Regions from separate parts of the Shinella sp. NM-101 genome, predicted to be linked through region 1. Evidence: riboswitches for the same ligand, from Rfam matches in the RefSeq annotation. Region 1 holds a riboswitch; the other holds the start of a gene.
The links. A riboswitch is a leader RNA that binds a small molecule or an ion and turns the genes downstream of it on or off. The one in region 1 is predicted to bind thiamine pyrophosphate.

Region 1 (15,465 bases):
AGCTCGCCCTTGTTGACCTTTTCGGCGTTCTTGATCGGGTAGAGGATGTTGGCGTAGCCCGCGGCCGTCTTGGGGTCCTCGACGCGGGTGAAGGAGAAGACGAAGTCTTCCGCCGTCACCGGGGAGCCGTCGGACCACTTGGCGTTCTCGCGCAGCTTGAAGGTGTAGACCGTGCCGTCGTCGGAGACCGTCCAGCTTTCGGCGGCGCCCGGGACGATCTTGCCGGCGGCGTCATAGATCGTCAGGCCCTCGTAGAGGTCCTTCAGGATGAACTCCTCGATATTGATGGAGGTGTGCGCCTGGTCGAGCGTCTGGGGCTCGCCGGCATTGCCGCGGTGAAGCACCGCTTCGGCGAGCGCCGGGCTTGCGCCGATGAGGAGCGCGCCGGCCAGGAGCGCTGCGCGCAGGCTGATGAGTTTGTTTGCCATTTTGTTTTCCTTCCCCGTTGTTCTTTTGGGTGCCCAATCAATTGTCCCTGTTTCAGCGCTTGGCAAGACCCCGAAAACAGGAAATGCCAGCATGTGCACAACCTGAGCGCGGTCCGGCGAAGCGATGAAATCGCGAGCCTGCGCAACGGTTTGCGACGAAAGATGAGAAAAATATTTGCCTTTACCCAAATAAATCGCAGTTTTCTGCGCATCGTTCGGCACCGATTTCTGCGATTGGTCCCTCATCGAACACTTGAACCGGAAACGGAGTCCCAAGATGAACTGGTTGAAGACCCTCGCCGCCGCCGCGGCCCTGCAGGCCGCCGCTCTCGCCCCTGCCCTTGCCGGTGAAAACCTCGCCGCCGTAAAGTCGGCCGGTGCGCTGAAGATCGGCACCGAAGGCACCTACGCCCCCTTCACCTACCATGACACGGACGGCAAGCTTGTCGGCTTCGACGTGGAGATCGGCGAGGCGGTCGCCAAGAAGCTCGGCGTGAAGGCCGAGTTCCTGGAAGGCAAGTGGGACGGCCTGATCGCCGGCCTCGACGCCAACCGCTACGACGCCGTGATCAACCAGGTCGGCATCACCGAGGCGCGCAAGCAGAAATACGACTTCTCCGAGCCCTATATCGCTTCCAAGGCCGTGCTGATCGTGCGCGCCGACGACGACAGCATCAAGGGCTTCGCCGACCTCAAGGGCAAGAAATCCGCCCAGTCGCTGACCAGCAACTTCGGCAAACTCGCCCAGGAGTCGGGCGCCGAGCTCGTCGGCACCGACGGCTTCGACCAGTCGATCCAGCTCGTCCTGACCGGCCGCGCCGACGCGACGATCAACGACAGCCTGTCCTTCCTCGACTTCAAGAAGCACAAGCCCGACGCCAATGTGAGGATCGCCGCCGAAAAGGAAGGCGCCGACTATTCCGGCATCATCATCCGCAAGGGCGAGCCGGAACTGCTCGACGCCATCAACAAGGCGCTCGCCGAGATCAAGGCCGATGGCACCTACAAGGCGATTTCGGACAAGTATTTCGGCCAGGACGTCTCGAAGTAATCTTCGGCCGGCCGCTTCGCGCCGGCCTGTTCCTGACCTATAGATAGACCGACGATCTGGCCGGGGATGACCCGGCCAGCCGCATTTCGGAGGATCGCCCCCGTGCCGCCCTGGCTTCAACTGATGCTGGACTCGCTTGCCCCGCTGCTCTGGGCCGCGCTCGTCTTCACCATTCCCCTCACCCTCGCCTCCTTCGTGCTCGGCCTTGCGCTCGGCCTCCTCACCGCCGTCGTGCGGCTCTTCGCCCCACGACCGTTCTCGGACGTCGCGCGGTTCTACGTGTGGGTGATCCGCGGCACGCCGCTCCTGGTGCAGCTCTTCGTGATCTTCTACGGCCTGCCGAGCGTCGGCATCCTGCTCGATGCCTTCCCGGCGGCCCTCATCGGCTTCACGCTCAATGTCGGCGCCTATACGTCGGAAATCATCCGCGCCGTCATCTCCTCCGTGCCGCGCGGCCAGTGGGAAGCGGCCTATTCGATCGGCATGAGCTGGTCGCAGGCCATGCGCCGCACAATCCTGCCGCAGGCGACGCGCGTCGCCGTGCCGCCGCTGTCCAACACCTTCATCTCGCTGGTCAAGGACACCTCGCTCGCCGCCGCCGTCACGGTGCCAGAACTCTTCCAGACGGCCCGCGCATCGTCGCCACCACCTACGAGCCGCTGATCCTCTATATCGAGGCGGCGCTGATCTATCTCGCGCTGAGCTCGGTGCTCTCGTCCCTGCAGGTGCGGCTCGAAAAGCGCTTCGCCCGCTATGGCGGCTTCCTGGAGGCCCGCACATGATCGAACTCACGCATATCGAGAAACGCTTCGGCGACAATGTCGTGCTGCGTGACATCAGCCTGCGGCTGGCCGAAGGCACGGTGACGGCCCTTGTCGGCCCTTCCGGCGGCGGCAAGAGCACGCTTCTGCGCTGCATCAACCTCCTCGAAATCCCGACCGCGGGCTCGATCCGCCTCGGCGAGGAGAAGATCGATTTCGCCCCCGGCCGCAAGGTCGGCTGGGACGCGATCCAGAAGCTGCGCCGCCAGACCGGCATGGTCTTCCAGAACTTCCAGCTCTTCCCGCACCAGACCGCCATCGCCAATGTGATGGAGAGCCTCGTCACCGTGCTGAAATGGCCGGCCGACAAGGCAAGGGCCCGCGCCATGGAGCTTCTCGAAAAGGTCGGCATGGCGCACAAGGCGGATGCCTGGCCGGCGACGCTTTCCGGCGGCCAGCAGCAGCGCGTCGCCATCGCCCGGGCGCTCGCGCCCTCGCCGCGCGTCCTTCTCTGCGACGAACCGACCTCCGCGCTCGACCCGGAGCTTGCCGAGGAGGTCGTGGAGGTGCTGAGCCGCCTTGCCCGCGAGGGAACGACCATGGTGATGGCGACGCATGACCTGCGCCTCGCCTCGCGCGTCGCCGATGCCGTCGTCTTCCTCGACGGCGGCGTGATCGTCGAGGAGGGACCGCCGCGCGCCATTTTCTCGACACCCGAACGCGATAGGACGAGGAAGTTCATCGCCTCGCTCAGCGCGCCGCAGAGCTATGACATCTAGGCCGCCGGCACACGTTGCCTCACGCTACGGTAGCGATGAAATTGGGTCGCCGGTAGTTGCGTCGGAGCGGCGATTCAAGCACAGTGACGGGATATTCGTATCTCGTCATGCCCCGGCATGCCCTTTTGGGGAGAAAGTCCCATGATCAAGAAAACACCGAACCCGATCGACGTCTTCGTCGGCTCCCGTGTCCGCCTGCGCAGGCTGATGGTCGGCATGAGCCAGGAGGCGCTCGCCGACAGGCTGGGCGTGACCTTCCAGCAGGTGCAGAAATACGAGAAGGGCACGAACCGCATCAGCGCCAGCCGCCTGCAGGCGATCTCCGACGTCTTCCGCGTTCCGCCGAGCTTCTTCTTCCAGGACGACGAGAACGCCGGGCCGGCAGCGGGCATGGCCCACGAGACCGGCGACGTCTCCACCTTCGTTTCCTCCAAGGAAGGCCTCGACCTCAATCGTGCCTTCCTGAAGATCGGGGACGCGGGCATCCGCAAGTCGATCATCGCGCTCGCCACCGCGCTCTCCAAGGCGAGCGCCGGCGCGGAGGCGACCGAACGCGCGGAAAACGCACCGGAACTGCGGATCTGATCCCAAATGCCGGCGCGGCTGCAGACGCTCGGTCATCTGCGCCTGCTCGACGAGGGCGGTAGCGATATCGTCTTTCCCGAAAAGGCGCTGCTGATCGTCTGCTACCTCCATGCGCGTGGCTTGGCGGACATGCCGAGGGCGGACGCGGCGAGCCTGTTCTGGGACGATACGAACACCGCCGCCGCCTATGCCAGCCTCCGGCAGACCGTCTCGCGCATCCAGAAACGCCAGCGCGAGCTCGGCCGGACCTATCTTGCCTTCACCGACGCAACCATCGCCCTCGGGCCGGAGCCGGTCGAAAGCGATGTGGCGCAGGTCCGCGAGGATGCCGGTCTCGACCGTCTCGCCGGACTGCTCACCGAAGACTTCCTCAAGCATGTCCGCCCCGTCAACCGGGCGCTCGCCAGCTGGATTGGCCTGCAACGCGCGGCGCACATGGCCCTGCTGCGCCGCGCCCTCCTAGAAGAGACGGCGGGCGATGGCGGCACTTCCCGGCAAGCCCGCTCGGCCGCCGCCCTTCGCCTGCTGGAGGCAAACCCCGACGACGAGGAGGTGCGCGCGGTCCTGACCGGCCGCCCGGCCGTGCCCACGGCCCTGATGACACTCCAGCCCGCCGCCCGGGTCCTCGTCCCGGAAGAGGCGGCCGTCGTCCAGCCGCGACAGAATCCGCCGCGTGTCGTGCTGCTGCCGCCGGTCACCGCTTTCGCCTCGCGCATGGCGGCGCGCTTTTCCGAGGCCCTGATCGAGGACGTCACCATCGGGCTCTGCGCGCTGCGCTCGATCTCGATCATCGCGCCGCACACCGCAGCGCAGATCTCGCTCCAGGCCGACCGCGCCGCGACCTACGAGCGCCACAAGATCAGCTACATCCTGGAGACGCGGCTTCGCGACGAGGGCGATGGACATACGCTCTTCGTCCAGCTCATCTTCTTCGGCAGCGACGAGGTCATCTGGGCCGAGCGCTTCCCGCTTTCGGCCGAGGGGCTCGCCCGGTCCCGGCAGATGATCGCGCACCAGATCGCCGGCGCCATCGCCACCGAGATCGAGCGCAACGAACTGGTGCGCGGCGATTACGAGCGCGACGCCGATGCCTATCGCAGTTTCCTGATCGGCCAGGGGCAGTTGAAGAACCTCGACCTGCGCGACATCCGCCGCGCCCGCAAGAGCTTCCGCGAAGCCCTGCAACTGAGCGCCGGCTTCGCCCCGGCCCTCGGCGGCCTTGCCCGCAGCTACTTCCTCGAATGGCTCGTGACGGCCCGCAACGACCGCGAACTGCTGGACATGGCCGAGCAATATGCGCAGGACACCATCCGCACCGACGACCGCCTGCCCTCCGGCTACCGCGAACTCGGCGTCGTCAAGCTCTATGCCCGCCAGTTCGACGAAAGCGCCGCCTATCTCGACCGCGCCGAGGCCCTGAGCCCGCATTATGCCAATGTCATCGCAAGCTATGCCGATACGCTCGTGCAGGCCTCGCGGCCCGACATCGGCCTCCAGAAGATCGAGCACGCCATCGAGCTGAACCCGCTGCCGCCGGACGAGTATTTCTGGACCGCCGCCGGCGCCAGCTATTCGCTCGGCCTCTATCGGCAGGCGCTCGAATATATCGCCCGCATGAAGGACCGCACTGCCGCTGACCGCCTTTCGGCGGCGAGCTGGAGCATGCTGGGCGATGCCAAGAAAGCGCGGCACTTCATTCGCCGCACTTACGCCGTCCATCCGGACTTCGACCTCGACGCCTGGATGGCCATCGTCCCCTTCAAGGAGGAATGGCAGCGCCAGCACTACTACGAGGGGCTGAAGAAGGCGGGTTTTTGAACATGCAATCGAACAGGAGAGGAATTGGACATGGCAAGACTGGTTGTTCTGGGCATTGAAGGAGACGACGGGCTCTGGGTCGCGGACCTCGATGCCGGCACCGTCTCGCAGATCGGCGTTCCCGCAGGCGGGGCCCTCAAGGCCGCCGACGACCTGCGAAAGGCCGGCGCGACGATCGTTAAGGGCGTGAACCTCGCCGCGCTCGCCTCCTCGGCGGATGCCGTTTCGGGCGGCTTCATGGATGTCTCCGGCGGGTTCATGGACGCTTCCGGCGGCTTCATGGATAAGTGAGCAACAGCCCCTATTCGGACCGCATCTGCGGCCCCGAAGAGACCTGGAACCGGATCGGGGCGCTTCTGCCCCGGTTCGGCATCACCCGGCTTTCCCGCCTGACGGGGCTCGACCGCGTCGGCATCCCGGTCTGGAATGCCGTCAGCCCCAATGCCCGCTCGATCGTCATCAACCAGGGCAAGGGCATCACCGACATCGACGCCAAGGTCTCCGCCGCCATGGAGGCGCTGGAGCGCGCCGTGGCGGGCGACCCGCCCGTGCCGGCGCGCCGGTCTTCCCGTCGCGATTTCGCCGAAGCCGGCGAGGCGTGCCTGCCGCTCGACATCTTCGTCGCGGCCGGACAGCCGTTCATCGGCGAGGACGAGGTGGTCGAGTGGCTGGCGGGGTACGACGTGGCGACCGGCGGCCGCGTCTGGGTGCCGCGCGAGGCCGTGATCGTCGACCGTACGAACAGCGCGCCACGCTTCTGGCAATCCTCCGACGGCCTCGCCTCCGGCAATTCGGAACCTGAAGCCATCCTGCACGGCCTGCTCGAACGCATCGAACGGGACGCCGACCGGCTATGGCGCCTCCTGCCCCGCCAGAAGCGCCTTGCCACGGCCATGGACCCCGCCGGCATCGCGGATCCCGTCGTCGACAGGCTGCTCGGCCACTTCAGGGAGGCAGGGCTGGACCTTCGCCTCTTCGACATCACCAGCGATCTTGCGTTCCCCACCTATGCCGCGGTGCTCGCCGAGGCCGGCATCCTCGCCCGCAGGCAGCCGCTTTTCCACGACGCAACCATCGGATACGGCACCCATCCCGTGGCCGCACGGGCCGTCATCCGGGCGCTGACCGAGGTCGCCCAGTCGCGCCTCACCTATATCAGCGGCGCGCGCGACGATCTCTTCGCCGAGACCTTCACCCGGCCGCTGCCGCCGGAGACGCTCGCGCTCTTCGAGGCCTGGCCCGGCGTGGCCGCCGCCTATCCCGCGCCCGGCGGCGATGCCGCCGCGCTCCTGGCCTGGTGCCTGCAAAAGCTCGCCGCCTCCGGCATCGCCCCGATCGTGGCCGTGCCGCTCGGCGATGCCTCCCTCCCCGTCTCCGTGGTCAAGATGGTCGTACCGGCCCTCGAAAATCCCGAGGGCGCGCGACGCCACGCCGTCGGCCCGCGCGCCCTTTCCCGCATGCTGTTCGGAACGCCATGAAAATCCTCTTCGCCGGCCCAAGCCTTCCCGACGCCGCCGCGCTCCGTCAGGACGGGATCGAAGCCCGCCCGCCGGCGGCGCATGGCGACGTGCTTGCGGCGGTGCGGGCCGGCGCAACGGCGATCGGCCTCGTCGACGGCAATTTCGAGCATGTCGCGCCGGTCTGGCACAAGGAGATCCTTCACGCGCTGGAAGCCGGCGTCACGGTCTTCGGCGCGGCCAGCATGGGCGCGCTGCGCGCGGCCGAGTGCGACGGCTTCGGCATGATCGGCATCGGCCGCATCTATGAGGACTATGCCGCAGGTCGGCGCGTCGATGACGCCGACGTCGCCCTGCTGCACGGCCCCGCCGAACTCGGCTATCCCGCATTGTCGCTTCCCATGGTCAATGTCGACGCCACGCTGGACCGCCTTGCGGCGTCGCGACGGCTCGGCGATCAGGACATAGCGCGTTTGCGCGAGGCCGCGCGCGCCCTCTTCTACAAGGACCGGACGTGGCCCGCCATCCTCGACAGGACCGGCAGCGGCGGGGACAACCGCCGACAACTCCTGCAACTTTTCCACGCAGAAGCGGTGAACCAGAAGCGCCAGGACGCGCTTGCTTTGCTTCGCGCGCTCACGGATTTTCGGCCGCAAGGCCCTGCAAAACGCGGAGACTGGACCTTCCGCGTTACCACGCTCTGGCGCACCGCGAGCGATCAACCCAGAACGCAATAGAACGTGCAATTTCCCATTCCGCGCGTGTCACGCTCGCGTCACGCGCAGAATGCGGGAGTCACGCCTATACTCGTTGCTGGCTTGAGTGTGAGCATTGCTCGGGGACGTAAAGCATGAGAATCGAAACCACTGAGACCGAAGATCGGGGCACCGAACTGATGGCGTTGGCCCGCCTTGTCGCCTACGCGCTGGAATCCGCCAAATCGCTGGATGCCGAGGTCGTCGAATTCTGCCTGGACAAGGCCTTGAGGGCCGTTCTGGACCAGATCGACGAACCCTCCCGCATGACGCTGACGACGAACGACATCGTGCTGATGAACCGGTCGGCGATCTGCTGAGCGGCCGGTACGCCGGCGTAATCCGGCCGCCGTTCCTCCACGGCGCCGGTCGCGTCGGCGGCCTCGACAACCGGACCGCCGTGGATCCTTCCACCCGCTTCGATGACATTTCGGGCGGTGTCTGCGCTAGTACGGCAGAGCATCTCCACCGCTATTGATCGCTGCCGACGCCCGCAAAAGCCTCTCCTCCCCTTCCCCTGGCCGGCGACACGGTTTACGGAAGCGCCGGACTGCCAATGGCGGCGGAGCGGAGGCGGCATGAACGGCAGGGATCAACGGAGCGGCAAGGCCGCCCGGCAAAGATGACTGCGCTCGCCGCCTATGGCGGCCTCTTCCTCGCCGCCCTGGTCGCCGCCACCATCCTGCCCGCGCAGTCGGAGGCCGTGCTTGCCGGCCTGCTGGTCTCCGGCAATCATGCGCCCGCCCTGCTCGTCGTCGTCGCCGGCATCGGCAACGTGCTTGGCTCGCTGGTCAACTGGCTGCTCGGCCGGGGCATCGAACGTTTTCGCGAGGCCCGATGGTTTCCCGTCGGCGCAGGATCGCTGGAGCGCGCCGGAACCTGGTATCGCAGATACGGCTGGTGGAGCCTGCTTCTGAGCTGGCTGCCCTTCATCGGCGATCCGCTGACGGTCGCGGCGGGCATCATGCGCGAGCCGCTCTGGCGGTTCCTTCTCGTGGTCTCCATCGCAAAATTCGGCCGCTATATCGCCCTCGCCGCCATCGTGCTGCACTGGCTCTGAATTTTTTTTCGGGCGGCGATGGAATGAGAGCGGGCCGGCACCCGTATACTGGGGCATGAACGGAAAGACACCCGGCTTCAACGTGATCGGACAGCTTGCGGCGCTCAGGCGCTACGCGCTGTCGCTCGTCCGCAATCCGGACGAGGCGGAAGACCTCGTGCACGACGCGCTGGTGAAGGCCTACGAGCGCCAGTCGACCTTCCGCTCCGGCGCGAATGTGCGCAACTGGCTGATGTCGATCCTGCACAACGCGCATGTCGACCGCCTGCGCCAGCGCCGCTCGCGGGAGCGCCGCCACGATGCCGCGGCCGAGATCGCGGAAACCGCGACGCCGGCCAACCAGGATCATTCCGTGCGCCTGACGCAGCTCCGCAACGCCTTCTTCGGCCTGCCGGAAGACCAGCGCGAAGCGCTGCATCTCGTCGCCATCGAGGAGCTTTCCTACCAGGAGGCGGCCGACGCGCTCGCCATTCCCGTCGGCACGCTGATGTCGCGCGTGGCCCGCGCGCGCCAGCGGCTGCGCGCCTTCGAGCAGAACGGCATGTCCGCACCCGTCACCCATCTCAGAATTGTCGGAGGCACCGGCGATGACAAGCAATGACCCCATCCTCGAAGCCGATCTCAACGCCTATGTCGACGACCAGCTCGCTGTCGGCCGCCGGATCGAGGTCGAGGCCTATCTCTCGGAGCGGCCGGACGTCGCCGCGCAGATCATGAAGGATCTTCGCGTGCGAGACGAGTTGCGTCTTGCGCTCGCCGACCATCGCACGGTGACGCGGCAGGAGACGCGCGAGGCCGCGCGCCTGCTCGAACGCACGCTGTCCCGCCGCCGCGTCCTTTCCGTCTTCCGCCGCGCCGCCGCCATCGCCCTCTTCATTGCCGCGGGCTGGACCGCCCACGCCGTGCTCGGCCCCTTCGGCGCCACGGAAGTCATCGCCTCCACGCCGCCGCCCGCCTTCGTCGAGGAAGCGGTGCGCGCGCACAGGACGACGCTGCTGCGCGACACCATGGCCTCCCTGCCGGAAACCGATACCTTCGACCGGGCGGAAATCCGCTCCGCGACGGCAATCGTTCTGCCGGACCTGCCGAAGGGCTGGAACGTCATCGACACCCAGGTCTTCCCCTCCGCCTACGGCCCCAGCGTCGAGCTGGTGCTGGAGCCTGCGAAGGACGAACGCCTTTCGCTCTTCGCCGTGCGTCCCGGCTCCTTCGCCGTGCAGCACGTCCTCGTCTTCCACGCCGACAATGCCCGTGCCGCCTACTGGCAGATCGGCGACGTCGCCTATGCGCTGGTGTCGGAAAGCCGCAAGGCCGACGACCTGGCCGAAACCGCGCGGGACCTTTCCCGCACGCTCTACTGATCAACCGCTTCCATACTGAAGGAGACTCCCGATGGAACCCGTACAACAGCGATTCGGCTACGGCGCGCAGGCGCAGTCCGCCGCCCTCTTCGACGAGGGCCTGCGCCAGCACATGCTGCGCGTCTACAACTACATGGGCGCAGGCCTCGTCATCACCGGCCTCATCGCCTTCGTCGTCGGCTCGACGCCGGCGCTCTACGTGCCGATCTTCTCCTCCCCGCTGAAATGGGTGGTGATGCTGGCCCCGCTCGCCTTCGTCCTGTTTTTCTCGTTCAAGATCCAGACCATGTCGGCCAGCGCCGCGCAGATGACCTTCTGGGCCTTCTGCGCCGTCATGGGCCTGTCGCTCGCCTCGGTGTTCCTCGTCTTCACCGGCATGAGCATCGCCCGCACCTTCTTCATCGCCGCCACCATGTTCGGCGCCACCAGCCTCTACGGCTACGTGACGAAGCGCGACCTCTCCAAGTTCGGCTCGTTCCTGATGATGGGCCTCATCGGCGTGATCATCGCGTCGATCGTCAACATCTTCCTCGGCTCCAGCGCCCTGCAGTTCGCCGTCTCGGTGATCGGCATCCTCGTCTTCGTCGGTCTCACCGCCTGGGACACGCAGAACATCAAGGAGCAGTATGCGGAGAATATCGGCCAGGAATCGCAGCAGAAGATGGCCGTCTTCGGCGCGCTGTCGCTCTACCTCAACTTCGTCAACATCTTCCAGCTCCTGCTGAATTTCACAGGCGAGCGCGAATAGTCGTTAGAGCAGCTGACTCTTGATCAGCGGCTCGAAGGGAACGGCGGGGCAAGACCCCGCCGTTTCTTTTGCCGTCAACCGCCCCACGCTCACCGTCGTCATCCTCGGCCTAGAGCCGAGGATCCACCAAAGCATCAAAACCCGGGACGTTGGGAGATGCTCGGGACAGGCCCGGGCAGGGCGCAGGAAAAGACAGAATGCGGCGCAAAAAACGTAAGAAATAACTTACGCAAATTACCCCGTTGACAAATCTCCACGCAGCGTCTTTGCTTGAGACATTCACCAGGGGGGTCCCGACAAGGGGCTGAGATACTGCTGGCATTCGCAGCGCAGTGACCCGTTGAACCTGATCCAGTTCATACTGGCGTAGGGACGGTGCAAGCGCTGTGGCAGGCAATCCGCAACCCGGATTCCGTCTCCCGCGTCCTTCCATCATTCCGGCTCTAGGACTGGGTCTCCAAACGAACACTTGGAGCCTCACGATGAATATTGCCGCCCAGAAGCTCACCCCGACCGTCACCACCGGCGCGCTCCCCGCCTCGCGGAAGATCCACATTCCCGGCGAACTGCACCCGCATATCCGCGTGCCGATGCGCGAGATCGCCCTGCACCCGACCTCCGGCGAGCCGCCCGTCATCGTCTACGACGCCTCCGGCCCCTACACCGATCCCACGCATGTCGTTTCCATCGACGCCGGCCTGCCGCGCCTTCGCGAAGGCTGGATCGCCGCCCGCGGCGATACGCAAGCCTATGACGGCCGCCACGTCCGCCCCGAGGACAACGGCTTTGCCACCGGCGAGCGCCTGACGCCGGAATTCCCGGTGCGAAACCGCCCGCACGGCGCGACCGGCGGCAGGGCGGTGACGCAGCTCGCCTATGCCCGCGCCGGCATCGTCACGCCGGAGATGGAATTCATCGCCATCCGCGAAAATCTCGGCCGCAGGGCGGCGAAGGAGGCACTGGCGCGCGACGGCGAAAGTTTCGGCGCGCACATTCCCGACTACGTCACGCCGGAATTCGTGCGCCAGGAGGTCGCGAGCGGCCGGGCCGTCATTCCCGCCAACATCAACCACCCGGAAGCCGAGCCGATGATCATCGGCCGGAACTTCCTGGTGAAGATCAACGCCAATATCGGCAATTCCGCCGTCACCTCCTCCATGGCGGAGGAGGTCGAGAAGATGGTCTGGGCCATCCGCTGGGGCGCCGACACGGTCATGGACCTTTCGACCGGCCGCAACATCCACAATATCCGCGAATGGATCATCCGCAACTCGCCGGTCCCCATCGGCACCGTGCCGCTCTACCAGGCGCTGGAGAAGGTGAACGGCATCGCCGAGGACCTGACCTGGGAGGTCTATCGCGACACGCTGATCGAGCAGGCCGAGCAGGGCGTCGACTATTTCACCATCCATGCCGGGGTGCGGCTGCACTACATCCCGCTGACCGTGAATCGCGTCACCGGCATCGTCTCGCGCGGCGGCTCGATCATGGCCAAGTGGTGTCTGCATCACCACAAGGAGAGCTTCCTCTACGAGCATTTCGAGGAGATCTGCGACATCGCCCGCGCCTATGACGTCACCTTCTCGCTCGGCGACGGCCTGCGCCCCGGCTCGATCGCCGACGCCAACGACGCCGCCCAGTTCGCCGAACTCGAAACGCTCGGCGAACTGACTCAGATCGCTTGGGCGAAGGACTGCCAGGTCATGATCGAAGGCCCCGGCCATGTGCCGATGCACAAGATCAAGGAGAACATGGACAAGCAGCTCAAGACCTGCGGCGAGGCCCCCTTCTACACGCTCGGCCCGCTGACGACGGACATCGCCCCCGGCTACGACCACATCACCTCCGGCATCGGCGCGGCGATGATCGGCTGGTTCGGCACGGCCATGCTCTGCTACGTCACGCCAAAGGAACATCTCGGCCTGCCCGACCGCGACGACGTGAAGGTCGGCGTCATCACCTACAAGATCGCCGCCCATGCCGCCGATCTCGCCAAGGGCCACCCGGCCGCGAAGGTCCGCGACGACGCGCTGTCGCGCGCCCGCTTCGAGTTCCGCTGGGAGGACCAGTTCAACCTCTCGCTCGACCCGGAAACCGCCCGCGCCTTCCACGACGAGACGTTGCCCAAGGAGGCGCACAAGGTGGCGCATTTCTGCTCCATGTGCGGCCCGAAATTCTGCTCCATGCGCATCTCGCACGACATCCGCGCCGAGGCGCAGAAGGAGGGGCTGGAGGCCATGGCTGCGAAATTCCGCGCAGGCGGCGACCTCTACATGCCGCTTTCGGGAGAATGACCATGCGCATCCTCGTCAAGGGCGCCGGCGTCGCCGGCCTCACCGTCGCCTGGCAGCTCTACCGCCACGGCTTCGACGTCACGGTCGCGGAGCGCGCGGACAAGGTGGCAGGCGGTGCGTCCGGCCTTGCCGGCGGCATGCTCGCCCCCTGGTGCGAGCGGGAAAGCGCGGAAGAACCCGTGCTCACGCTCGGCCGCCAGGCGGCTGACTGGTGGGAAGCGGCCCTGCCCGGTCATGTGCACCGCAAGGGCACGCTGGTCGTGGCCGGCGGACGCGACGCCGGCGAACTCAGCCGCTTCGCCGGCCGGACGAGCGGCTGGGAATGGCTCGATGCGGCCGGGATCGCAGCGCTGGAACCGGACCTTGAGGGGCGCTTCGGCAAGGCCCTGTTCTTCCGGGAGGAAGCCCATCTCGACCCGCGCCTGGCCCTTTCCGCCTTGACGGCCGGGCTGGAGGAAGCCCGCATGCGCTTCGTTCTCGGCAACGGCAGGTACGCCGGCGACCATGAACGGGTGATCGATTGCACCGGCGCCGCCCGCATCGGCCGCCTGCCCGGGCTCAGGGGCGTTCGCGGCGAGATGCTCCAGCTTGAAACCGGCGAGCTTCGTCTTTCCCGCCCCGTCCGCCTGTTGCATCCCCGCCACCCGATCTACATCGTGCCGCGGGACGGCAACCGCTTCATGGTCGGCGCGACCATGATCGAAAGCGGCGACGACGGCCCCGTCACCGCCCGCTCGCTGATGGAGTTGCTGAACGCCGCCTATGCCCTGCACCCGGCCTTCGGCGAGGCGCGGCTCGTGGAAACCGGCGTCGGCGTGCGCCCCGCCTATCCGGACAACCTGCCCCGCGTGACGGAGGACGGGGACACGATCCATGTGAACGGTCTCTACCGCCACGGCTTCCTGCTCGCCCCCGCCATGGCGGCGGAGGTCGCCCGGCTTCTCCTCCGGCAACCGGAAAGGAAGGCATCATGACCCTCATCATCAACGGCGAGGAACAGAAGGTCGCCGCCAAGACGCTCGCGGATCTCCTGTCGGCACTCGACTACGACGGCGAATGGCTGGCGACGGCGGTGAACGGCGAGCTGGTGCATCGCGAGGACCGTGCAGACTTCACGCTCGGCGAGCGCGACCGCATCGAAATCCTCTCGCCCATGCAGGGAGGCTGACATGCTGACCCTCTATGACAGCAAGATCCGCTCGCGCCTGCTGCTCGGCACGGCGCGCTATCCCTCCCCCGCCATCCTTGCAGACGCCGTGCGGCGCTCGAAGGCGGAGATTGTCACCGTCTCGCTGCGGCGGGAAACGGCCGGCGGCAAGGCGGGCGACGCCTTCTTCGAGCTGGTCCGCGACCTCGGCGTGCGCGTGCTGCCCAACACGGCCGGCTGCCACAGCGTCAGGGAGGCCGTGCTGACGGCGAAGATGGCGCGCGAGGTCTTCCGCACCGACTGGATCAAGCTGGAGGTGATCGGCCATCACGACACGCTCCAGCCAGACGTCTTCGGCCTCGTCGAGGCGGCGCGCATCCTGACCGGCGAAGGCTTCCAGGTCTTTCCCTACACGACCGACGACCTGGTGGTGGCCGAGAGGCTGATCGAGGCGGGATGCCGCGTGCTGATGCCCTGGTGCGCGCCCATCGGCTCGGCCATGGGGCCGGCGAACCCCATGGCGTTGCGGTCCTTCCGGGCGCATTTCCCGGATATCCCGCTCATCGTCGATGCCGGCATCGGCCGCCCTTCGCATGCAGCGGGTGTCATGGAACTCGGCTATGACGCTGTGCTGCTCAACACCGCCGTCGCCGGTGCGGGCGATCCCGCCGCCATGGCCGAAGCCTTCGCGCTTGCCATCGACGCCGGCCGCCTCGCGCACGAGGCCGTACCGCTGGAGCCGCGCGACATGGCGGTGCCCTCCACCCCCGTCATCGGAAAGGCTGTCTTTTCATGAAGCTCGATCCCTTCTACCTCATCGTCGACAGTTCCGGCTGGATCGAACGCCTCGTGCCCGTCGGCGTCAGGCTGGTACAGCTTCGCATGAAGGACGTACCGGAAGACCGGCTGCGGAGCGAAATCCGCCGCGCCAGGGCCATCTGCGCCGAGCATGGTTGCCAGCTCGTCGTCAACGATTACTGGCGGATCGCCATCGAGGAGGGCTGCGACTTCGTGCATCTCGGGCAGGAGGACCTGGCCGAGGCCGATGTCGCGGCCATCCGCGCCGCCGGCATGAAGCTGGGCCTTTCCACCCATGACGAAGCCGAGCTTGACAGCGCGCTCGCCGCAAGGCCCGACTACGTGGCGCTCGGCCCCGTCTGGCCGACGATCCTCAAAAAGATGAAATGGGCGCCGCAGGGTGTCGAAAGGCTTGCGGACTGG
Region 2 (15,465 bases), on a different contig from region 1:
TGCGCGTCACAACGGGCTGGAGGACGGCTACATGTTTCCCGTCCACGGCCGGCGCGGGCTCATCGGCAGCCTCAGCCTCGGCGGCAGGCCGGTCGACCTGGAAGGCGTCGAGGTGGCGCTTTTCGAGGGCATCGCCCGGCGGCTCTACTGGAAGCTCGTCCAGGCGGCCGATCCGGACACGGCCGCACGCCTTTCGGCCGTCGTCGATGTCGAGCTGACGCGCCGGGAGATGGAGGCGCTGAGCCTGCTGGCCGAGGGCATGACCTCGCACGACATCGGCCGCGTCCTCGGCATCTCCAGCCACACCGTCGACTGGTACATGAACGGCATCCAGGAGAAGCTCGGCGCGCGCAACCGGCACCACGCGATCGCCATCGCTTTCAGGCTCGGCCTGGTTTCCTGACGGCGCAAATCTTTCGCCCGATGACGAAAGCAAAATTGAACTTTGGAAATTACCCGCTAATAATCCCTTCGCGGGTGCAGCATTTCCCGCGTCCAAGTCATTGAGGAGCTCGACTTGCCCATTTCCAAGATCCTTGTCGCCAACCGTTCAGAAATCGCCATCCGCGTGTTCCGCGCGGCCAATGAACTGGGGCTGAAAACGGTCGCGATATGGGCGGAGGAGGACAAACTGGCGCTGCACCGCTTCAAGGCGGACGAAAGCTACCAGATCGGCCGCGGCTCCCATCTTGCGCGCGACCTCGGCCCGATCGAGAGCTATCTTTCCATCGACGAGGTGATCCGTGTCGCCAAGCTCTCGGGCGCCGACGCGATCCATCCCGGCTACGGCCTTCTGTCTGAAAGCCCCGAATTCGTCGATGCTTGCGATGCCGCCGGCATCACCTTCATCGGCCCGCGGCCGGATACGATGCGCCAGCTCGGCAACAAGGTCGCCGCGCGCAACCTCGCCATTTCCGTCGGCGTGCCGGTCGTGCCCGCCACCGATCCGCTGCCGGACGACGAGACGGAAATCCACCGGCTTGCCGCCGAGATCGGCTATCCCGTCATGCTCAAGGCATCCTGGGGCGGCGGCGGACGCGGCATGCGCGCCATCCGCGACCCGAAGGACCTGATCCGCGAGGTGACGGAAGCCAAGCGCGAGGCCAAGGCCGCCTTCGGCAAGGACGAGGTCTATCTGGAAAAGCTCGTCGAGCGCGCCCGCCACGTCGAAAGCCAGGTCCTCGGCGACACCCACGGCAATGTCGTGCATCTCTTCGAGCGTGACTGTTCGGTCCAGCGCCGCAACCAGAAGGTCGTCGAACGCGCGCCGGCTCCGTATCTCAGCGAGGCCCAGCGCCAGGAACTGGCCGCCTATTCCATCAAGATCGCCAAGGCGACGAACTATGTCGGCGCCGGTACGGTCGAATACCTGATGGATATGGACTCGGGCAAGTTCTACTTCATCGAGGTGAACCCGCGCATCCAGGTCGAGCATACCGTCACCGAGGTCGTGACCGGCATCGACATCGTGAAAGCCCAGATCCACATCCTCGACGGCCATGCCATCGGCACACCGGAATCGGGCGTGCCCGCGCAGGCGGACATCCGCCTCAACGGCCACGCGCTCCAGTGCCGCATCACCACGGAAGATCCCGAGCAGAACTTCATCCCGGACTACGGCCGCATCACCGGCTATCGCTCGGCCTCGGGCTTCGGCATCCGCCTCGACGGCGGCACGGCCTATCCGGGGGCGGTAATCACCCGCTTCTACGATCCGCTGCTCGTCAAGGTCACCGCCTGGGCGCCGAGCCCGCTGGAGGCGATCAACCGCATGGACCGGGCGCTGCGCGAGTTCCGCATCCGCGGCGTCGCGACCAACCTCACCTTCCTCGAGGCGATCATCAGCCACGAGAAGTTCCGCGACAATTCCTACACCACACGCTTCATCGACACCACGCCGGAGCTCTTCCAGCAGGTCAAGCGCCAGGACCGCGCCACCAAGCTGCTCACCTATCTCGCCGACGTCACCGTCAACGGCCATCCGGAGGCCAAGGGCCGGCCGAAGCCGCCGGCCGACGTCGCCCGGCCCGTCGTGCCCTTCATCGAGGGCGAGATCGCCCCCGGTACCAAGCAGAAGCTGGACGAACTCGGGCCGAAGAAGTTCGCCGAATGGGTGCGCGGCGAGAACCAGGTCTTCCTGACGGACACGACCATGCGCGACGCGCACCAGTCGCTACTCGCCACCCGGATGCGCACGCATGACATCGCGCGTGTCGCCGGCACCTATGCCCGCGCCCTGCCGCAGCTCTTCTCGCTGGAATGCTGGGGCGGCGCCACCTTCGACGTCTCCATGCGCTTCCTGACGGAAGACCCATGGGACCGCCTTGCCCGCATTCGCGAGGACGCGCCGAACCTGCTGCTGCAGATGCTGCTGCGCGGGGCGAACGGCGTCGGCTACAAGAACTATCCCGACAATGTCGTGAAGTATTTCGTGCGCCAGGCGGCCAAAGGCGGCATCGACGTCTTCCGCGTTTTCGACTGCCTCAACTGGGTCGACAACATGCGCGTCTCGATGGACGCCGTCGCCGAGGAGAACAAGATCTGCGAGGCGGCGATCTGCTATACCGGCGACCTCCTGAATTCGGCCCGCCCGAAATACGACCTCAAGTACTACACCGCCCTTGCGGGCGAACTGGAAAAGGCCGGCGCGCACATGATCGCGGTGAAGGACATGGCGGGCCTGCTGAAGCCCGCCGCCGCACGCGTGCTCTTCAGGGCGCTGCGCGAGGCGACGGACCTGCCGATCCATTTCCACACCCACGACACCTCGGGCATTGCCGCCGCCACGGTGCTCGCCGCCGTCGAATCCGGCGTCGACGTGGTCGATGCGGCGATGGATGCGCTCTCCGGCAACACGTCGCAGCCGTGCCTCGGCTCGATCGTCGAGGCACTGAAGGGCTCGGAACGCGATCCCGGCCTCGATCCCGAATGGATCCGCCGCATCTCCTTCTACTGGGAGGCGGTGCGCTTCCAGTATGCCGCCTTCGAAAGCGACCTCAAGGGGCCGGCTTCCGAAGTCTATCTGCATGAAATGCCGGGCGGCCAGTTCACCAACCTCAAGGAACAGGCCCGCTCGCTCGGCCTGGAAACCAAGTGGCACCGCGTCGCGCAGGCCTATGCCGACGCCAACCAGATGTTCGGCGACATCGTCAAGGTGACGCCGTCCTCCAAGGTGGTGGGCGACATGGCGCTGATGATGGTCAGCCAGGACCTCACGGTCGCCGATGTCGAGAATCCGGGCAAGGACATCGCCTTCCCTGAATCGGTCGTCTCGATGCTGAAGGGCGATCTCGGCCAGCCCCCGGGCGGCTGGCCGGCCGGCCTGCAGAAGAAGGCGCTGAAGGGCGAGCAGCCCTATACCGCGGTGCCGGGCTCGCTGCTGCCGCCGGCCGATCTTAATGCCGAGCGGAAGGCCATCGAGGACAAGCTGGAGCGCAAGGTCGACGACTTCGAGTTCGCCTCCTACCTCATGTATCCCAAGGTCTTCACCGACTATGCGCTCGCCGCCGACCTGTACGGCCCGGTCAGCGTGCTGCCGACGCCGGCCTATTTCTACGGCCTGGCGCCCGGCGAGGAGCTGCAGCCGGAGCTGGAAAAGGGCGTTTCCCTCGTCATCCTGCACCAGGCGAAAAGCGAGCCGGATGCGCAGGGCATGGTCAAGGTGTTCTTCGAGCTCAACGGCCAGCCGCGCCTCATCAAGGTGCCGGATCGCAACCGCGCCGCCACCTCGGCCGTGCGCCGCAAGGCCGATGCCGGAAACGCCGCCCATCTCGGCGCGCCGATGCCGGGCGTCATCTCCACGGTCTCGGTCTCGGCCGGCCAGGCGGTCAAGGCCGGCGACGTACTGCTGTCCATCGAGGCGATGAAGATGGAGACGGCGCTGCATGCGGAGAAGGACGGCATGATCTCGGAAGTCCTCGTCAAGGCCGGCGACCAGATCGACGCGAAGGACCTTCTCATCGTCTACGGCGCCTGACCGGACCGACGGCGGAAAGCATGGCAGGGGATGGGGGATGGCCCCGTCCCCTCTTTATGCTTGCCTTTCGGGCGATTCCGGCCGCAAAACGCTGCGCATCCCGTCGCAACCGTTCCTGCAGGCATCCATGAGCTTCGTCATCCGCACCGCCGTGCCCGGCGACATCGCCGCCTTTACCGAAATCTACCGGGAATCCGTGCTGAACGGCGTGGCGAGCTACGAGATCGACCCGCCGTCGCTCGACGAGATGGCGGCACGGTTCGAGGCTATCGCTGGCAAGGGCTATCCCTATATCGTGGCCGTCGAGCAGACCGGCCTCATCCTCGGCTATGCCTATGCCTCCGCCTTCCGCACGCGCCCGGCCTATCGCTGGCTGGTGGAGGACTCGGTCTATCTCGCGCCGGACGCACGCGGCAAGGGCGTCGGCAAGGCGCTGCTGGCGGAGCTCATCCGCCGCTGCACGACTCTCGGCTTCCGCCAGATGGTCGCCGTCATCGGCGGCGCGCACCCGGCCTCCATCGCCGTGCACGCCGCCGCCGGCTTCGAACACAGCGGCCGCATGACCGCAACCGGCTTCAAGCACGGACGCTGGCTCGACACCGTCTTCATGCAGCGCCCGCTTGGCGAGGGCGCCCAAACCGAGCCGCCGGCGACGGATTATCCGGCGACGATGGCGTAGGCCGGGAAGGCGGGCCGGGGTTCGCACAGGCGGGCTCGGCGCGGAAATCCACGGAAGCATCCCGCCTTCGAACGAGAGGCGGCCGGAATCACTCGGCGATGATCTTGAACTTCTCGCCGGGCTTGACCGTGCTCGTCGCGGTCATGGCATTGATCAGCCGGAAGAGGTCGAGCTTGCGGTCGGTGCCCATCATGCGGCCGGCAAGCGAGGCGACGGTGTCGCCCGGGCGGGCCGTGACGACGCGCACGCGCAGCGGTTTCAGCGAGGCCGTTTCCGCTGCCGTCAGCTTGCGGAACGAGCCCTTGAGGATCGCCGCCGTCGGCTCCAGCGCCTTGGATCCTGCCGGCACGGCGGTCAGGAAGCGGTAGATCTGGCTGTCGATGCGCACCACGGTGACGTCGAATTCCCAGCGGTCGGCGGCGGCCCGGGCGGTGGCGCCCGGCAGGCCGTTGATCGTGATGGGCCGGATGGTCTCGGGCTTGAGGCCCGTCACCCAGCCGCTCGAGATGTAGTTGACGAGGTCCTGGCCGCGGCTGTCGGCGACGCCGTCGAAGCGGATGGCGACGTCGCCGGGACCGGTCGCCAGGACCGCATCGGCCTTGTTGTCGATCTGGAAGCCTTCCGGCACGTCGAAGCGGATGCCGAGCTTGCCGTGCAGGAAGGTCTCGCCGCGCACATAGCCCTCTTCCGGCGCATCGCCGTAGAGCAGGCCGTCGATGCCGGCGAGGTAGTAGTCGCGGCCGCGGTCGCCGATCGTGCCCTCCGCCCCGAAGGCGCGGGCGTGCAGGCGCGCAAGCTCGACGCGCTGCGGCGCGTTCGGGTGGCTCGACAGGAAGTCGAGGCTCTGGTCGGCGTCGGGATCGACCGCGGTGAAGCGGGCATAGGCGGCCATGGAATCGAGGAAGCGCGCCGCGGCATAGGGATCGTAGCCCGCCTCGCCCAGCATGCGCACGCCGATGACGTCGGCCTGGAGCTCCTGGTTGCGCGAGAAGGCGGCAAGGCGCAGCTTGCCGCGCGCCAGCGCCTGCTTGCCGGCGATGTTGCTGGACAGCACCTCGGCGACGACGCGGCTCGCGATGACCTCGGCCTCTTCCTTCTTCTGCCGCTCGATGCCGTGGTTGGCGGTGACGTGCGCCATTTCATGCGACAGCACGGCGGCCACTTCCGAGGCGTCGTTGGCGAGCGCCAGCAGGCCGCGCGTCACATAGAGATAGCCGCCCGGCAGCGCGAAGGCGTTGATGGCCGGGGAATTCAGGATGGTGATGCGGTAGGACTGGTTCGGGTTTTCCGAAACGGCCGTCAGCGCGCCGGTGATGCGGGCGACGAGCCGCTCCGTCTTGGCGTCCTTGTATTCGCCGCCGTAGCTCGCCACGATGCGCGGATGCTCGCGGGCGCCCATCTGGGCGCGCGGATCGTTCTTCTGCACCTCTTCGACGATCTGCGGGTTGGAAGAGGGCGAGACCGTCGGCTCATAGCTCTGCTCGATGAGGGACTGGCAGCCGGCCAGCAGCGTGCCGGCAAACAGCAGGGCCGCGACGGGCCTTGCGACCCCGCGTCCGGATACCGTTGCAGCTTCCTGCGTTGCCTTCGCCATGTCTCTTGCCCAAGCCCCTTGATGGGTCCGCGCCCGTGCCACAGCCCTCGGCTGCGGTGCGAACGCGCATCGTCGCGCCTTCGAACGGATGAGATAGACGCGCCATACCCGGCCGGCAACTCCCGATTCGACAAACGGTTTTCCTGTGGCTCCGGTGACACAGGGGGGCGACCAAATTGTGGCGCCCCGCCCCGCCAAATCGCCCCTCCCCTCGCTAAATGCCGGAACGGCCGAGGAATTTTGCAACGGCAGGTGGATCGTTGCGTGCAAGGAAATCCGCCGCCGGTACATCGAGGAGGATCGAGCCGGCCTCCAGGAACAGCACCCGCTCGGCAAGGCGGCTGATGTCCTCGGGCTGGTGGGTGATGAAGAGGAGCGTGCTCTTCGTCTCGGCATGAAGCTCCGCGATGAGCCGCGCCATGTCCGCCCGCATGGCCGGATCGAGCGCGGCGAAGGGCTCGTCGAGCAGCAGGATCGGCCGGCGGCGCACCAGCGCGCGGGCGAGCGCCACGCGCTGCCGCTCGCCGCCGGAAAGCGAGCCCGGCAGGCGCTTTTCGTAGCCGGCAAGGCCGACGCGGGCGAGCGCGGCGCCGATCGCCTCACGGCCCGCCGCATCCAGCCTCAGGCCCGGATCGATGCCGAGGCCGATATTGTCGGCGGCGGAAAGGTGGGCGAAGAGGTTGTTGTCCTGGAAGACGACGGAGACCGGCCGCTCCGCCGGATCGCGGCCGGCCATGTCCTTGCCGAACAGCGCGACGCTGCCGCTTGCCGGCCTCTCGAAGCCGGCGATGACGTTGAAGAGCGTCGACTTGCCGGCGCCCGAGGGGCCGGCGACGGCGACGGCGGCCCCTGCCGGAATGGCGCAGTCGAAGGCGAGGCGCTTTTGCGCGAAGCGCACGGTGACGTCGGCAAGGGAAATGGCGGGATCAGGCATCGGAGCCGGGTCTTTCGGTTTGGCGATCAGTGGCGGTCGAGGGCAGCGTCAGCAGCAGGCACAGCACGCCGAGGATCAGCGCGATGCCCGCGGCATCGGCCGTGCGGTAGCTCGCCATGCGGGAATAGAGCAGCCAGGGCAGCGTGACGAAGCCCTCCGCGCCGAAGATGGCGACGGCGCCGAGATCGCCGAGCGACAGCGCCATGGCGAAGGCGAAGGCGGTGAGGAAGGGTTTCTTCAGCGCCGGCCAGTCGATGCGCAGGAAGCGCCGCCAGCCGGTGACGCCGAGGCTGAGCGCGAGGCGCGCGGTGCGGGAAAGATGCGTGCGATAGGCGGGCTCCAGCACGCGGATGACGAAGGGCAGCGCCATCAGCGCGTTGAGCACGGTGACGACGAAGGGCGCGAAGCGGCCCGTCTCGCCGAAGGTGCGCAGCATCAGGAACCAGCCGGTGGCAACGACGACCGGCGGCACCAGCAGGATCAGCGAGCCGACCGCCGGCAGCGCGCGGCCCATCAGCCGCGTCGCCGCCCCGCCGTCGCCGCTTTCGGCAAGGCGCGGCACCAGCACGACGGGAAGGGCGACGGCAAGGCTGAGGGCGGCGGAGGCGAGCGAGATGGCAAGGCTGGTGGCGAGCGCGCGGTGGAGCTGCGCATCGGCCGCCAGCCGGCCGAAATCGGCGGCAAGGCCGGAGACGAGGGTGGCGGCGAGCGGGGCGGCGGTGAAGAGCGTGAAGAGGAGGATGACGAGGCCATCCGGAACGCGCCGCCGGCGGCCGTCGAAGCGGCGGATGGCGCGGCCGGCGGTCATGCCTTCCTCCGGCGGGCGGCCGAAGAGCGAGATGAGCCAGAGCAGCGCCGCCGTCACGGCGATCTGCAGGAAGGCGAGCAGCACGGCGCGCTGGGGATCGAAATCGAAGCGCAGCGCCTGGTAGATCGCGACCTCGATGGTGGTAGCCGCCGGCCCGCCGCCGAGGGTGAGCACGATGGTGAAGCTCGTCGCGCAGAGCATGAAGACGAGGCCGGCGATGCCGGGCAGCACGCGGCGGATGACCGGCCATTCGATGAGCCGGAAGACCGCGCCGGAACCCATGCCGAGATTGGCCGAGGACAGCCAGTATTCCGGCGGGATGCGGTCGAGCGCGGCGAGCAGGAAGCGCGCGGCGAGCGGCAGGTTGAAGAAGACATGGGCGATGAGGATGCCGGCAAGCCCGTAGACACTAACCGGGCTTTCGAGGCCGGCAAGGCGCAGGAGATCGTTGACGACGCCCTGCCGCCCCCAGATTCCGACGACGCCGAGCGCGGCGACCAGCGCCGGCAGGCCGAGCGGCACGACGGAGAGGCGGACGATCCAGACGCGGCCGGGAAAAGTTCGTTGCCGGGCAAGCGCCCGGGCGACAGGGATGGCGAGCAGGATGGAAAGCAGCGTCGAAAGCGCCGCCTGCACCAGCGTGAACCGCGCGACGCGGCCGATATAGGCATCGAGGAGCGGCGCGCCACTGCCGCCGCCCGCATGGGCGAGCAGCAGGGCGGTCGCCGCGCCGACAAAGAGCAGCACGCCGCCGAGGGCAAGGCCCCCGGCGATGTCCAGCGTCCGTCGTTCGGCGCGGGCGAAGATCATGCTACTTGGCACTCATCGCGCCGAGCCATTCGTCGATCCAGGCCTTGCGGTTCGCCGCGACCTCGTCCGACGACATCAGGAAGGTCTTTTCCGGCTTCACCAGCGCGTCGAAGGCGGCCGGCAGCGGATCGCGGGTCCTGGCGGCCGGCATCATCCAGTTGGTTTCCGGGATGATCGACTGGAAATCCGGCCCCGTCATGAAGGTGAGGAACTGCCGGGCGAGGTCCTTGTCATGGGAGGTGCGTGTCAGGCCGGCGACCTCGATCTGGATGTAATGGCCCTCGGAGAAGGCGGCGGCCTTGTAGCGCTCGGTATTCTCGGCGATCACATGATAGGCCGGCGAGGTCGTGTAGGAGAGCACCATCGGCGCCTCGCCCTTGGTGAAGAGGCCATAGGCTTCCGACCAGCCGGGGGTGACGGTCAGCACGCGGTCCTTGAGCTTGGCCCAGGCTTCCGCCGACTTGTCGCCATAGACGGACTTCACCCAGAGCAGCAGGCCGAGGCCGGGCGTCGAGGTGCGCGGGTCCTCGATGACGATCTTCTCCGACGGGTCGCCCTCGACCAGCTCCTTGAGGCTTGCCGGCGGGGTCTTCAGCGCCTCCGTGTCGTAGACGACGGCGAAGTGGCCGTAGTCGTAAGGCAGGAACGTATCGTCGGAGAAGCCGCCGGGAACTGTGAGGCCTTCCGGCTTCAGGCCGTGCGGTTCGAAGAGGCCGGTCGCCTTGGCTTCCGAGATCAGGTTGGTGTCGAGGCCGAGCACCACATCGGCCTTCGTGCCCTCGCCTTCCAGCTTGAGGCGGGTCAGCAGTTCCACGCCGTCGGCGACGCCGACCCATTCGACCTTGCAGCCGCAGGTCTTCTCGAAGATCTCCTTGACCTTCGGCCCCGGGCCCCATTCGGCAACGAAGCTCTCATAGGTGTAGACGGTCAGCGTCTTTTCCTGTGCGAAGGCAGGAAAGGCCAACGATACGGCGAGCGCCGTGATGGAAGAAAGAAATGCCGTGCGCATCAGCGCCTCCTTGTCTGGTCACAAACGGGAATAGGGCGCTGGATTGAGCCGTCTAATCCCTCCGCCGGTACGAGCCGGATCAGGTTCTTCGGGTTGGCGAACGCCTCTCAGCCGGCAGGTCGGAACCTGCGGGGCACCCCGTTAGAGCGGAAGAAGGCATAATCCCGTGCGCTTCGGCGCGCAAGGGGTGGCGGCGGAAACCGTGCGGCATCTTGCGCGGCGGCGGTCGTGCAGCGGGGCTGCCCGTCACCTTGAGCCTTTCCCCGCAAGCGGGGAGGGGACTTGCCCAGCGCATCGTTGCGGGTTCAGGAAAACGGCGCGGCATATCCCCTTCGCCGCGCAGCCAAGGAGCAAGTGGCCGGCAGGCCGGATGAGGGGCGAACGCTTCCGCGATTGCCCTAGGTCATGGAGATCAGCCGCCCGCAGCGGGCGTCCCGAGCGCCTTCTCGATCGCCGGATAGAGCCCATCTTTCAAACTCTTGTCATCGAACGGACCGACCCGCTTGTAGAGGATCGTGCCATCAGGCCCGACGAGGTAGGATTCCGGGATGCCGTAGACGCCCCAGTCGATCGCCATCTTGCCGACGGGATCGAGGCCGATGGCCGAGAAAGGATTGCCGAGCTCGCCGAGGAAGCGCAGCGCATTCTCGCTGCCGTCCTTGTAGTTGACGCCGACGACCGTGATGCGCGGGTCCTTCGACAGCGCCAGGATGACCGGGTGTTCCTGCCGGCAGGGCACGCACCAGGAGGCCCAGAAATTGACGAGCGTCAGCTTGCCCGCGGCCGTTTGCGCCGTCAGCGCCGGCACAGGCGTGCCGTCCTTCGTGGCGCCGGCGAGCGGTTCGAGGTCGCGGAAGGGCGCCTTGGTGCCGATCAGCGCGGAGGGGATTTCCGAGATGTCGCGGCCGGAATTGAGCTGCGTCCAGAAGATCAGTGCAAGGCCGAGGAAGATCGCGAGCGGCAGCGCGGCAAGGATCAGGCGCGTGCGCTTGCCCGCGTCCCCGGCATTGCCCTCGTTCTCGCTCATCGTGCGTCCTCGCTGCGCGCGGAGCGGCGGCGGATGCCGGCGGCTTCGAGCTGCTCCAGCTCGCGGCGTCGGCCGCGGTGGTCGATGAAGACCCAGAGCACGAGGCCGAGCGTGACGGCGAAGGCCGAGACATAGGATGCGGTGACGTAGAAGGCGTGGCTCATGCGGCGCCTCCCGCGCGGCCGGCGGCACGGGCGGCGTGTCGCCGCAGCACCGCGATGCGCCGGCGCAGGATCTCGTTGCGCATGGCAAGGATGTGCAGCGTGAAGAACAGCATGGTGAAGGCGACGGCCATGACGAGCAGCGGCCAGAGGAATTCCGGGTCGATGGTCGGGCCGTCCATGCGGATGACGCTCGCCGGCTGGTGCAGCGTGTTCCACCACTCGACCGAGAACTTGATGATCGGGATGTTGACGAAGCCGACGAGGATCAGCACCGCGCTGACCTTGGCGGCGCGCGTCGGGTCGTCCATGGCGCGGCCGAGGGCGATCAGGCCGAGATACATCAGGAACAGCACGAAGACGGAGGTCAGCCGCGCATCCCATACCCACCATGTGCCCCACATCGGCTTGCCCCAGAGCGAGCCGGTGATGAGCGCGACGAGCGTGAAGCAGGCGCCGATGGGGGCGGCCGCCTTGGCCGAGACGTCGGCGAGCGGATGGCGCCAGACGAGCGTGCCGAGCGCGGAGAGCGCCATGACCGAATAGCACATCATCGAGAGCCAGGCCGTCGGCACATGCACATACATGATGCGCACCGTCTCGCCCTGCTGGTAGTCACCCGTCGTCGCGAAGGAGAGGTAGAGCCCGACCGCAAAGAGACAGAGCGTCAGCCCGGCAAGCCACGGCCAGACGATGGCGACCAGCGCCAGGAACCGCGTGGGGTTGGCGAGGTCGGTGAATTTGCGGATGGCAAGGCTCGGTTCGCTCATGATGGTTCTTTAACGCGGAAGCACCCGGTCTTCAATTGATCTGCCGCAATCGCCTTCTGTCAATTTGACGCGTCAGTCGCTGGAAAGGCGAAGGGCCGCGGCCGCCGCGACCGGGCCGATGACGGCAAAGAACAGGTTGAGTGCGACAAGAATGAGGAAGGGCGGCAGGAAGGGGGCGGGATCCTGGATCGCCGCATAGACCGCGCTCACCCCGAAGATCAGCACGGGAATGGCGAGCGGCAGCACGAGGATGGAGACGAGCAGGCCGCCGCGCGGCAGCGCCACGGCCACCGCCGCGCCCGCCGCGCCGATGAAGGTGATGGCGGGCGTGCCGGCCAGAAGGGTCAGCGTCGTCGCGCCGATGGCCGTCTCGTCCATGTTCATGAAGAGGCCGAGCAGCGGCGAGGCGAGGACGAGCGGCAGGCCGGTCGCGATCCAGTGGGCGAGGCACTTGACGAAGACCGTCAGCACCAGCGGCGTCTCCTGCATGAGGAGAAGATCGAGCGAGCCGTCCTCGCGCTCGGCCTGGAACAGCCTGTCGAGGCCGAGGAGGGAGGCGAGCAGCGCGCCGATCCACAGGATGGCGGGGCCGATGCGGGCGAGGAGATTGAGATCCGGCCCCACGCCGAAGGGAATGACGGCGACGACCGTCATGAAGAAGAGGACGCCGACCAGTGCGCCGCCGCCGGCGCGCACGGAGAGTTTCACGTCGCGGAGGAGGAGGGAGATCATGCCCACTCTCCCGCATAGGAGGCAGGCTCGAAGCCCTTCATGTGCAGTTCCTTCACGTCCTCCAGCCCGAGCGGCTGGTGCGTTGCGGCAAGCGCGATGCCGCCGCGGGAAAGGTGGGCGTTGACGAGGCCGGCGAACATGGTCTCGGCGGCGGCGTCGAGGGCCGCGGTCGGCTCGTCGAGGATCCAGACCGGGCGCCAGGAAACGAGGAGCTTGGCCATGGCCATGCGGCGCTGCTGGCCGGCCGAGAGATAGCCGAAGGGAAGGTGGGCGATGCTGCCGAGGCCGACCGCCTCGACCGCTTCGTTGACCGAAACGCCCGTGCCGCCGGCAAGGTCGCCGAAGAAGGTTTTCCAGAAGGAAAGGTTCTCCTCGACGGTGAGTTCCCGCTTCATCGCGTTGCGGTGGCCGAGATAGTGCGCGGCCTCGCCGAGCCGCCCGACCGGTTGCGCTGCAGCAAGGAGTTCCGCGGTCCCCGAATGGGCCGGCAGGAGGCCCGCCAGGACACGCAGCAGCGTGGACTTGCCGGAGCCGTTCGGCCCCTTGACGACAAGCGCTTCACCGCCATCGATTTCAAAGGAAATATCTTGGAAAATCAGGTCCTCGCCGCGTCTGGCGCTCAATGCTTCGGCGACGAGCCGCATGTCACTTCACTTTCCCTTTACGACCTTGGTCGCAATGCAAAAAAATTGTCCCGATTTACCGCCGGGCAGTCTGGATCGTTTCTTAGAAATTATCTATAACGCCCGCAACACGCCAGCGGTCGGCGTGAATTTCATCCAAGCGCCGAACACGGGAATGATTTCCGCGTACGGACAGCGGAAATGACCGCACCCGCATCCCATACGCGCTAAACGCGCACGGGCGTTCGTACGTCAGCTTTCTGGCGCCAGACGAGACGGGGTAAAAGATGTCCAAGTCCCTGGATAGTTTCAATTGTCGTTCGGTCCTTACGGTCAACGGCACCGACTATGTGTATTACAGCCTTCCGAAGGCCGAAGCGAACGGCCTTGCCGGCGTCTCGAAGCTGCCCTACTCGATGAAGGTGCTTCTTGAGAACCTGCTGCGCTTCGAGGACGGCCGCTCGGTCACCAAGGAGCACATCCTTTCCGTCGCCGAATGGCTGACGAACAAGGGCACGGTCGAAAACGAGATCGCCTATCGCCCGGCGCGCGTTCTGATGCAGGACTTCACCGGCGTTCCCGCCGTGGTCGACCTTGCGGCGATGCGCGACGCGATGGTCTCTCTTGGCGGCGACCCGGAGAAGATCAACCCGCTCGTGCCCGTCGATCTCGTCATCGACCACTCGGTCATCGTCGACGAATTCGGCACGCCGACCGCCTTTGCCCGCAACGTCGAGCTGGAATACCAGCGCAACGGCGAGCGCTACCGCTTCCTCAAGTGGGGACAGCAGGCGTTCAAGAACTTCCGCGTCGTTCCCCCGGGCACCGGCATCTGTCACCAGGTCAATCTGGAATATCTGGGCCAGACGGTTTGGACCAAGGAAGAAGACGGCGAGATCGTCGCCTACCCGGATACCTGTGTCGGCACGGACAGCCACACGACCATGATCAACGGCCTCGGCGTTCTCGGCTGGGGCGTGGGCGGCATCGAGGCGGAAGCCGCCATGCTCGGCCAGCCGGTCTCCATGCTTCTGCCCGAGGTCATCGGCTTCAAGCTGACCGGCAAGCTCAAGGAAGGCGTCACGGCGACCGACCTCGTGCTGATGGTCGTACAGATGCTGCGCAAGAAGGGCGTCGTCTCCAAGTTCGTCGAATTCTTCGGCCCCGGCCTCGACAACATGACGCTCGCCGACCGCGCGACGATCGGCAACATGGGCCCGGAATACGGCGCGACCTGCGGCTTCTTCCCGGTCGACGGCGAGACCGTCAACTACCTCACCATGTCCGGCCGCGAAGAGCAGCGCATCGCCCTCGTCGAAGCCTATTCGAAGGCTCAAGGGATGTGGCGTGACGGCGACGGCTCCGACCTCGTCTTCACCGACACGCTCGAACTCGACCTCGGCGACGTGGTTCCGGCCATGGCCGGCCCGAAGCGCCCGGAAGGCCGCATCCCGCTCGAAAACATCGCCTCCGGCTTCGCCGCGTCGATGGACAACGACTACAAGAAGCCCGGCCAGCTTGCGAACCGCTACGCGGTCGAGGGCACGGACTACGACCTTGGCCATGGCGACGTCGCCATCGCCGCCATCACGTCGTGCACCAACACGTCCAACCCGTCGGTCCTCATCGCCGCCGGCCTTCTCGCCCGCAACGCGGTCGCCAGGGGCCTGAAGACGAAGCCCTGGGTCAAGACGTCGCTGGCGCCGGGATCGCAGGTCGTCGGCGAATATCTCGCCAAGTCGGGCCTGCAGGCCGACCTCGACAAGCTCGGCTTCAACCTCGTCGGCTTCGGCTGCACGACCTGCATCGGCAATTCCGGCCCGCTGCCGGCGCCGATCTCCAAGACGATCAACGACAAGGGCCTGATCGCCGCCGGCGTCCTCTCGGGCAACCGCAACTTCGAAGGCCGCATCTCGCCGGACGTGCAGGCGAACTACCTCGCCTCCCCGCCGCTCGTCGTCGCCTATGCGCTCGCAGGTTCGGTCCAGAAGAATCTCACCAGCGAGCCGCTCGGCGAGGACCAGGACGGCAATCCGGTCTACCTCAAGGACATCTGGCCGACCTCGCAGGAAATTCAGGAGTTCATCCTGAAATACGTCACCCGCGCGCTCTATGCCGCCAAATATGCCGACGTCTTCAAGGGCGACGAGAACTGGCAGGCCGTGCAGGTGCCGGCGGGACAGACCTACGCCTGGGACGACCAGTCGACCTATGTGCAGAACCCGCCCTACTTCGTCGGCATGGGCAAGACCGGCTCGGGCCTCAAGAACATCGAGGGCGCGCGCGTCCTCGGCCTCTTCGGCGACAAGATCACCACCGACCACATCTCGCCTGCCGGCTCG

Region 2: another riboswitch for thiamine pyrophosphate. It lies ahead of thiB (thiamine ABC transporter substrate binding subunit); the one in region 1 lies ahead of thiC (phosphomethylpyrimidine synthase ThiC).

The regions. Positions count from the first base shown of each region.
Region 1 covers NZ_JACBFT010000002.1:82,870-98,334, reverse strand. The annotation lists gene L0976_RS04350 (peptide ABC transporter substrate-binding protein) at 1-428, opposite strand, end outside; gene L0976_RS04345 (amino acid ABC transporter substrate-binding protein) at 706-1,479, shown strand; partial or broken gene L0976_RS04340 (amino acid ABC transporter permease) at 1,582-2,261, shown strand; gene L0976_RS04335 (amino acid ABC transporter ATP-binding protein) at 2,258-3,019, shown strand; gene L0976_RS04330 (helix-turn-helix domain-containing protein) at 3,161-3,604, shown strand; gene L0976_RS04325 (hypothetical protein) at 3,611-5,422, shown strand; gene L0976_RS04320 (hypothetical protein) at 5,453-5,713, shown strand; gene L0976_RS04315 (YcaO-like family protein) at 5,710-6,900, shown strand; gene L0976_RS04310 (TfuA-like protein) at 6,897-7,616, shown strand; gene L0976_RS04305 (hypothetical protein) at 7,730-7,954, shown strand; gene L0976_RS04300 (YqaA family protein) at 8,257-8,694, shown strand; gene L0976_RS04295 (sigma-70 family RNA polymerase sigma factor) at 8,750-9,295, shown strand; gene L0976_RS04290 (anti-sigma factor) at 9,282-10,055, shown strand; gene L0976_RS04285 (Bax inhibitor-1/YccA family protein) at 10,087-10,803, shown strand; TPP riboswitch at 11,078-11,194, shown strand; gene thiC (phosphomethylpyrimidine synthase ThiC) at 11,286-13,097, shown strand; gene thiO (glycine oxidase ThiO) at 13,100-14,071, shown strand; gene thiS (sulfur carrier protein ThiS) at 14,068-14,265, shown strand; gene L0976_RS04265 (thiazole synthase) at 14,267-15,040, shown strand; gene L0976_RS04260 (thiamine phosphate synthase) at 15,037-15,465, shown strand, end outside.
Region 2 covers NZ_JACBFT010000005.1:147,757-163,221, reverse strand. The annotation lists gene L0976_RS12210 (LuxR family transcriptional regulator) at 1-403, shown strand, start outside; gene pyc (pyruvate carboxylase) at 518-3,976, shown strand; gene L0976_RS12200 (GNAT family N-acetyltransferase) at 4,104-4,655, shown strand; gene L0976_RS12195 (M48 family metalloprotease) at 4,744-6,249, opposite strand; gene thiQ (thiamine ABC transporter ATP-binding protein) at 6,464-7,183, opposite strand; gene thiP (thiamine/thiamine pyrophosphate ABC transporter permease) at 7,176-8,801, opposite strand; gene thiB (thiamine ABC transporter substrate binding subunit) at 8,803-9,810, opposite strand; TPP riboswitch at 9,850-9,961, opposite strand; gene L0976_RS12175 (DsbE family thiol:disulfide interchange protein) at 10,223-10,837, opposite strand; gene ccmD (heme exporter protein CcmD) at 10,834-11,001, opposite strand; gene L0976_RS12165 (heme ABC transporter permease) at 10,998-11,768, opposite strand; gene ccmB (heme exporter protein CcmB) at 11,841-12,500, opposite strand; gene ccmA (heme ABC exporter ATP-binding protein CcmA) at 12,497-13,144, opposite strand; gene acnA (aconitate hydratase AcnA) at 13,411-15,465, shown strand, end outside.